2 regions of the Streptosporangium sp. OZ121 genome follow, and region 2 is predicted to be linked to the other one. Evidence: riboswitches for the same ligand, from Rfam matches in the RefSeq annotation. Region 2 holds a riboswitch; the other holds the start of a gene.
What was found. A riboswitch is a leader RNA that binds a small molecule or an ion and turns the genes downstream of it on or off. The one in region 2 is predicted to bind cobalamin.
Positions count from the first base shown of each region.

Region 1 (4,079 bases), on a different contig from region 2:
GAAGGGCAGAGATACCAGGTTGAGGTCGAAAGAGCCCTTGAAGAGGCCGGTAGGGCCCTTGAAGAGAGCAGTGGTGAGCCGAATCCAGATTGGGCACTCTGGGTTGACCGGCTCGAACTTCAGATCATGACGGGACGGTGCTGGGTCGCGCTGAATCAGCCCGTTAAGGCTATTGCCGTTCTTGAGGATGCCCTCTCGAAGTACGAGGACACCCGCGCCCGAGACAAGTCTCTCTATACGACTTGGCTTTCGGAAGCGTATCTAGACGCCGGGGAGATCGAACGCGCATCCGCCGCCCTGAGTCAGTCGCTGAGCCTCTCCATGGATGTCGCGTCAATTCGTCCACGCCAGCGCGTCAGTGCCGTTCTTGAGCGACTTGAGGATCACAGATCGCTGCCATCCGTCGCCGAACTTTTCGACCGCATGGCTACGCCGTCGTCTTGCTCAGCCATTCCAAGTACGGAGCCGACCCACCGTCAATCGATGTGAAGGTCACTTCAGGGTTGTTCCACGGGTGCTCGGATAGCAAATGCGCCTCCAAGTCCGGGTAGCGCTCCGCAGTCGTCCTCAGGAAGATCTGCCACTCTTCCCCTTCTCCCATTTTTCCCTCATGCCAGAAAACAGATTGCGCAGGCCCGAAGACTTGGCCCGATGCCGCCAATTTCGCGCGGACGGCAGATCTGAGGAGATTCATCGCCGCATCACGGCTGTCCACTGTGGTCGAAACCTGAAGGTAGTCAGTCATGCGGCCAAGCCTAGATCACTTCCCCAGATCCGGTACAGAAGAGTGAAGGGGGCTTCAGGACGACTGAAACACATCCCCATGAAGTCACCCCATTTCAGGATGAGTTTGTTCTTTGGTGATCTCGCGGGCAGTGGCGATGCGTTGCCGAAGTCAGTTGAGCCCAGAAGGGTTCGCCGTGCCGGTGGCCGCTTCCGGATAGCACCTCTCAGACGGGGTGATGCCGGTCTTCGGCAGGATCGGGCAGACCCAGAAGGCTACCTCTACTGCTGGCCTGCCGCTGGCCGGCTCGGTCTGGAGACAGGGGCGGGTTATGCTCGTGGTGCGGTTGGTTCTTCCGGTGTCGTGTTGGTGTCGGGAGTCGTAAGAGGGAACCCGGTGTGATTCCGGGACTGCCCCGCAGCGGTGAGTGGGAACGAACGCCGTCATCGGCACTGGACGCTTGTGCGTCTGGGAAGCGACGGTCAGTAGGAATTGTGTGTGGTGCCCGCGAGTCCGAAGACCTGCCAGTCGCCCGTGCGCCGTCCGGTGTGCGGTGATCCGTGGCCTCGTGGGAGGGCCTGGGATGCGTCTTTCCCGGATGGGTCCTGCGCGTGGCCGTGGGTCGGCATGGCATGAGCCGAGGGAAGGACGCCATGAGTCAGGTCACCACGACCGTTTTGGGTTACCCCCGTATCGGGGGCCGTCGCGAGTTGAAGCGGGCGACGGAGGATTACTGGGCCGGGCGCACAGATGCCGCCGGGTTGCAGGAGACGGCCGCCGGGTTGCGCGAGCGGGTGTGGCGGGAGCTGTCGGGGGCGGGGCTGGATGCGGTGCCGTCCAACACCTTCTCCCTGTATGACCACGTGCTGGACGCGATCGCGCTGGTGGGCGCGGTGCCCGAGCGGTTCTCCGGGGTCGCGGATCCGTACTTCGCGATGGCCCGGGGTGCCGAGGGGGTGGCGCCGCTGGAGATGACCAAGTGGTTCGACACCAACTACCACTAGTTCAACCGCAAAGGCAACTATTTGCGGGGGAGCGGTCGGCGTAGCGGCTCATTGAGCGATCGATGCTCTGAGCTGCCAGAACGTCTGGGCAACGGGCCAGATAGGTCCTTGAGCTACATGATCGAGATCGCGTTAGCGGGTCGACCCGCGAGGATTTTCATTACTTGGTCAAGGCGTCGGCGTAAACGCCGCCGCACCTACGCAGTCCTCTCTGTGCGAGCTGCGGCTTTTAGGTTGATCTCACGCAGGCTTTTACCTGCACTAAGCCTGACCAGATAATTATTCTAGACGGGCGGCTATCCGGGATCCACCATGGTTTACGCTTTTTATCAGTACATGCCTCTAGCGGGGACTCAGCTCTGGGGTGAGCGCGACGAACCCTGCAAACCAAAGAGCTAGGGGAAAGGTTGTTATTCCAATGGGGAGCTCCAGATTTGATCTCTGGTCCTAAACTTTCTGCTTTTATATGAAGGAGGCAGATAGAAAGATCTCAGGAGGCTGGTTTTTGAGGCTCTGTTGGCGGGGTCTCCGAAGCCGACACCTGTGATGCTTCCAACGTTACATCAGGGTATGCGCTTTTGAGGGTGGCAACTTCGGCATTTATCTGAGTCCTGAACTTTTCAATATCCATTACGCGTCGAGCAACGCGAACCGTTTGGTAGCTGTATCGAAATAGGAGGGTTGCTAGTGGTATATACATAACAGCATCAAGCAGGTTTAGTGCATTTACCCATGGGTCGGTTATTAGGCCAATGGTCGTTATCGTATTAATGCCTAGCATGGCGTTAATAATAAAGGATAATATAAAGCCAGGAATGCCGATAAGTAGCCATATCGCATTTAATACTAAGATGCGATAGCCGATAAAGGCGATGAATTTGAGTGGGTCTTTTTTGTACTCCTCCGCTTCCTTGAGGTCCTTCTCAAGAATCCCGCGCCTGATGTTCGACTGGATGGAGCTGCGCCTTGCGCGCCACCGCTGAATCTTGACTGTGATAAAAGGAGAAAGTATGGATATTGGTATCGACACAAGGGCGCCGAGCAGAAAGAAGGTAAAGTCATTCATTTTCGATACCTCACGGATTCAACCTAGGCGGGGTGAGTCGCCATACGTGCGAGCGCCATCTGGCAGGCAGCTCCTCGTTGTCATGGGCTCCAATGGGCACCCAACGTCAGCGAAAAGTCAACATTGCTCTAGTGTGTGATCGTTGTGGATGGTGCTCGGCGTTACAGGATCTGCAACGGTTCATGCTGAACTGGTCTTTCTAGGCCATGACGACCGCCTACTTTGGTTCCGGTCATTCGTGGCTAAGGCGATCGACGCCGAAGCCCTCCTCCGTTAGGTTTCGGCGCCAAGTAACCACGGATGAGGTGACAGCAGTGCTGACAGCAACGTCCTCACAGGTCAACACATCCGTGCCGCCACGTATATGCACGTGACCACGGCGTTTATCATCCGAGCTAGGTGATTGCTCCGCCTGAAAAGCGGACGGTCGTGCTGCTATGAGGCTGATGAGGAGGCCGCAGGTTCACCTGCATCATTAGGGCGTCAGCGCTCCTCGCCGCAGTCCGGCGCGGCACGCCCGCCCGCGCCGCCCGGACATCGGGACCGGGCATGCGGCCTGGAGGCCGGTCCCGTCCCGCGCCCGCCCGGCGCGGACGGCCGGACCCCGCCGCCCGCCGCACCAGCCCGCCCGCCGTACCGAACGCCGCGCCGACCGTGGACGCACTGCCGCCCGCTCCGACCACCGGCCCAACCGCTACGCGGCCCCTCCGGGGTCCTTCGGATTGCGCCGGCCGCTCCGCTCGTGTTCATCAGGAACGCCCGAATGTGGGAGTAACATCTCTGCCGCCCCGCTTCCGATGCTCGGGCCTGGCGGCCCTGTGCTTCGGGTCGGGTTGCCACCGGATGACATGGCTACCAACAGTGAGAGTGACCTACTCCGGCCGCCTCCTTCAGGTATCCCTGGCCTGTCGTAGCCGGTCCAACGCGTCGTTGACCAGACGGCCTAGGTTTCCCAGTTCGTGCGCCATCCGGTGACGTTCGTTGTCCTCCCAAGCCCTGATGGCCGCCCCGAGGTTGCCCGACCTACCGGCAGTGATGATGACCTCTTGGCCGTTGACGCGCTTCGTAGCCGCATCGCCCAGGATGACCCAGCCGTACACGCTCACGTCCCCCGAGCGGCCAGGATCAGGTCGACCACCTTTTCCGGCTGTTCCTGCCCGACAGCCTGAAGGTCGGGACCGTTGCGGATGGACACCAGGTAGCAGCCCGAGCGCGGTCCTACGGTCACCGTGATATCGCGCCAGCCTTGGGGGCCGATCACCGCGAGTTCGGGCGGGTGCCGTTT
Region 1 is NZ_JBPXMC010000048.1:11,350-15,428, forward strand. Features, by position in the region: gene ACTOQ1_RS41135 (hypothetical protein) at 1-489, shown strand, start outside; gene cutA (divalent-cation tolerance protein CutA) at 428-745, opposite strand; cobalamin riboswitch at 1,055-1,267, shown strand; gene ACTOQ1_RS41145 (hypothetical protein) at 1,378-1,728, shown strand; gene ACTOQ1_RS41150 (hypothetical protein) at 2,219-2,794, opposite strand; gene ACTOQ1_RS41155 (hypothetical protein) at 3,685-3,894, opposite strand; gene ACTOQ1_RS41160 (hypothetical protein) at 3,897-4,079, opposite strand, start outside.
Region 1: it holds a riboswitch for cobalamin, as region 2 does, so the genes downstream of both, ACTOQ1_RS41145 (hypothetical protein) here and ACTOQ1_RS10925 (CbtB domain-containing protein) in region 2, are expected to answer to the same signal.

Region 2 (4,079 bases):
TGAGCAGTGCCGCGTCCGGCAGGACGACCTGGGCAACCCTGGCACGAGCCTCGGCGATGCGCGTGGCCAGTGCCCGCTCCTCGTCCGCCCAGGCGGCGGCGAAGGCGCCGGGGTCGGCCTCGAAGGCCAGGCGGCGCCGGACCACGTCCACCCGCTGGGACGGTTCCCGCGAGGCCCGGACCTCCACGGTCAGCCCGAAGCGGTCGAGCAGCTGCGGGCGCAGCTCCCCCTCCTCGGGGTTCATCGTCCCGACCAGCAGGAACCGGGCGGCGTGCCGTACCGACACCCCCTCGCGCTCGACGTAGCAGGTGCCGAGGGCGGCGGCGTCGAGCAGCAGGTCCACCAGGTGGTCGTGCAGGAGGTTGACCTCGTCGACGTACAGGACGCCCCGGTGGGCGCTCGCCAGGAGGCCGGGTTCGAAGGATTTCACGCCCTCGGTGAGGGCTCGCTCGATGTCGAGGGAGCCGACGAGGCGGTCCTCGGAGGCGCCGACGGGCAGTTCGACGAGGCGTGCGGGCCGCGCGGCGCCGTCCCGCGCTCCACCGGGCCGCACGGTGTCGGACCGGGCTCCGCCGGACCGGGTTCCGCCGGGCTGCGCGACGCCGGGCTGAACGGTGGCGGGCGGGGTGAGCCGGTCGCCCGGCTCGGTACGGCCCTCGTGCGGCCCGTCCGGGCATCCGGGGTCGGGGGCGGCGGGGTCGCAGGAGAAGCGGCAGCCGGTCACCACCTCGACGGGCGGCAGGAGCGCGGCCAGCGCCCGCACGACCGTGGACTTGGCGGTGCCCTTCTCCCCCCTGACCAGCACTCCCCCGACGCGGGGGGAGACCGCGTTGAGGATCAGCGCGAGTTTCAGGTCCTCCAGCCCCACGATCGCGGTGAAGGGATAGCGGGAGTCACGCACCTTCGGGTTCTCCTGTCCGTCTCGTCGAATCAACGGGTCGCCGGGCGCTCGAACCGTCATGGGAGGTAGCTGAGCCGCCAGCGCCCGCCGCGCCCGGTGAGCGTCACGCGGGCCAGCGGCGCGACGTCGACGCGCCAGAAGGCCTGGGCGGGGGCGCCGAGGGCGTGGACGACCGCGGCGCGGATGACCGCCGGGTGGGTGACCGCGACGGCCCTGCCGGGTGCGCGGACGGCGAGCCAGCCGGACACCCTGGCCAGGAGCGCGGTGACCGGCTCCCCGCCGTGCGGCGCCGCGCCGGGGTCGCCGAGCCAGGAGGCGAGCGCCTCGGGTTCCGCGGCCTCGACCTCGCCGAGCGTCATCCCGCTCCAGCGGCCGTAGTCGCAGTCGGCCAGCAGCGGGTCGTGCTCGGCCCGCAGGCCGAGCGCCGCCGCCGTCTGGACGCAGCGCAGTTCGGCGGGGCAGGCCGCGGGACCCGGACCGAGGTCCCGCGCCATCCCCTCGGCCCGGCGCAGGCCGCGTTCGTCGAGCGGTTCGTCACCCGGGAACGCGGCCCGTACCGTCGCCGAGGTGGAGGCGTGGCAGACCAGGAGCAGGCGGGTGACCCCCGAGGAGGTCGTCACACCGGGCCGCGCCTGCGGGCGGCGAAGGCGAACAGCGCGCCGACGCCGGCCCAGAAGACCACCTGGGTTCCCATGGAGGCGACCCGGAAGTCCCACAGGAGGTCGGCGGGGAAGCCCCGGGGCACCTCCGAGATCTCCGGCAGGAGGACCCAGGCCGCGACGACGGGGATCAGGAAGGTGGCGCCCGCCGACAGCCAGCGCACCCACGGTTCGCTCCGCGAGGCGTAGCGGTGGGCGGCGACCGCGGCGGCGACGGCGAGGATCCCGATGACCACCGCGACCAGGTACAGCACGGTGCGCTGGCCGATGGTCTCCGGGTCACCGACGGCCGGCGGGTTGGCGGGGTATTTCACGAAGGGGATGAGGACGACGGAGGTGAACGCGGCGGCGGCGAGGGTGACCGCGAGCACCGGTTCCGAGCGGGGTCCCGCCCGGCCGCGTACGGCCGCGTAGACGAGGGAGAACAGGCCCCCGACCGCCAGGCCGTACAGGCCGAGGGCGAGGAAGAGCCCGAAGCGCTGCCCGTCCCTGCTGACCAGGGCCTCCTCCTCGTCGTGGGAGTGGGCCGCGGTCCCGGTGTCGTCGTGTGATCCGGCCGGGGCGGCGGCCGCGGCCGCCTCCTCCAGCGCGATGGCCCGGTCGATGCGCGGTTCGCCGACGGTGTAGGCGAAGACGGCCGCGAGCAGCCCTGCGAGCAGTCCGGCGACGAGGCCCCGGACGATGAGTTTGGTGATCACCTGTGGCTCAGTGGCACGGCACGCCGAGCAGGTGACGCCCGTCGTGCATGAGTTCGTGCAGGTAGTTCCCCGCCTGGGAGATCGCCCCCTGGTCGAAGGTGACCAGGTAGGCGAGGAGCAGCAGCACCGGTACGGCGAGCAGCCAGCGGGTGAGCGAGTGCCATGGGATGGGCTGGGTGTGCGGTGCCGAGATCTGGCTCACGGCCACCTCCTCCGGGATTGACGCGTCCCTTTTCGTAGGTCGGTGGCGGCCGAGTGTGACCTGGCTCCCGGCCCTCACGGGCCGGATTACAGTGGCGCGACCGCACCGGAATTTCACCGGATTTCCCTCGCACCGCCACAAAACATCCGGAACGTATCCCGGTTCTCCGTCCCCCGTCAATCCGGATGTCCGGTTCGACGGCCTCCGGCCGTCACGGGGTCCGGGCATGCCGAGGGGGGAGGCGGCCCGGCCGGGCCGCCTCCCCCCTCGCGGGAGTCACTGCTCGCCGGTCAGCGCCGTCACCAGCTCCGCGGCGGTACGGCAGCGGTCGAACAGCTCGCCCACGTGGGCCTTGGTGCCGCGCAGCGGCTCAAGGGTGGGGACGCGCTGCAGCGACTCGCGGCCGGGGATGTCGAAGATGACCGAGTCCCAGGAGGCCGCGGCCACCGACTCGCTGTACTGGCTCAGGCAGCGGCCGCGGAAGTAGGCCCGGGTGTCGTTGGGCGGCACCTCGATGGCCCGCTGGACCTCTTCCTCGGTGACCAGGCGCTGCATGCGGCCCCGGGCGACCAGCCGGTTGTACAGGCCCCGGTCGGGGCGGATGTCGGAGTACTGGAGGTCGACGAGCTGCAGGCGCGGGTGCGACCAGGGAAGGCCGTCACGGGTGCGGTAGCCCTCCAGGAGCTCCAGCTTGGCCACCCAGTCGAGCTCCCCGGACAGCTGCATCGGGTCCTCCGCCAGGCGGGTGAGGACCGACTCCCAGCGCTCCAGGATGTCCTTGGTGGGCTCGTCCAGGCCGTTGGCGCTGCGCTCCTCGGCGTACTTGCGGGCGAGCTCCAGGTATTCCATCTGCAACTGCACCGCGGTCAGCTTGCGGCCGTCGCGCATGGAGATCTCGTACTTGAGCGTGGGGTCGTGCGAGACCGCGCGCAGGGCCTGGACGGGGTTGTCCACGGCCAGGTCGCGGGTGAAGTAGTTGTCCTCGATCATGGCCAGGACGAGCGCGGTCGACCCCAGCTTCAGGTAGGTCGAGATCTCCGACATGTTGGCGTCGCCGATGATGACGTGCAGGCGGCGGTATTTCTCCGGGTCGGCGTGGGGCTCGTCCCGGGTGTTGATGATCGGCCGCTTGAGCGTCGTCTCCAGGCCCACCTCGACCTCGAAGAAGTCGGCCCGTTGGCTGATCTGGAAGCCCTCGCCCCGGGAGTCCTGGCCGATGCCGACCTTGCCCGCGCCGGTGACGACCTGCCGGGAGACGAAGAACGGCGTCAGGTGCCTGACGATGTCGGCGAACGAGGTGGCCCGGCGCATGAGGTAGTTCTCGTGGCAGCCGTAGGAGGCGCCCTTGTTGTCGGTGTTGTTCTTGTAGAGCTGGATCGGGGCGTTGGCCGGCATCGCCGAGGCGCGGACCGCCGCGTCGTGCATCACCCGCTCGCCCGCCTTGTCCCAGATCACCGCCGCCCGGGGATTGGTGCACTCGGGCGTGGAGTATTCGGGGTGGGCGTGGTCGACGTACAGCCGGGCCCCGTTGGTGAGGATCACGTTCGCCAGGCCGAGGTCCTCGTCGGTCAGCTGGCTCTGGTCGGCCACCTCCCGCGCGAGGTCGAACCCCCGTGCGT
Region 2 is NZ_JBPXMC010000004.1:219,266-223,344, reverse strand. Features, by position in the region: gene ACTOQ1_RS10940 (magnesium chelatase subunit D family protein) at 1-961, opposite strand, end outside; gene ACTOQ1_RS10935 (histidine phosphatase family protein) at 958-1,521, opposite strand; gene ACTOQ1_RS10930 (CbtA family protein) at 1,518-2,258, opposite strand; gene ACTOQ1_RS10925 (CbtB domain-containing protein) at 2,266-2,460, opposite strand; cobalamin riboswitch at 2,491-2,612, opposite strand; gene dop (depupylase/deamidase Dop) at 2,737-4,079, opposite strand, start outside.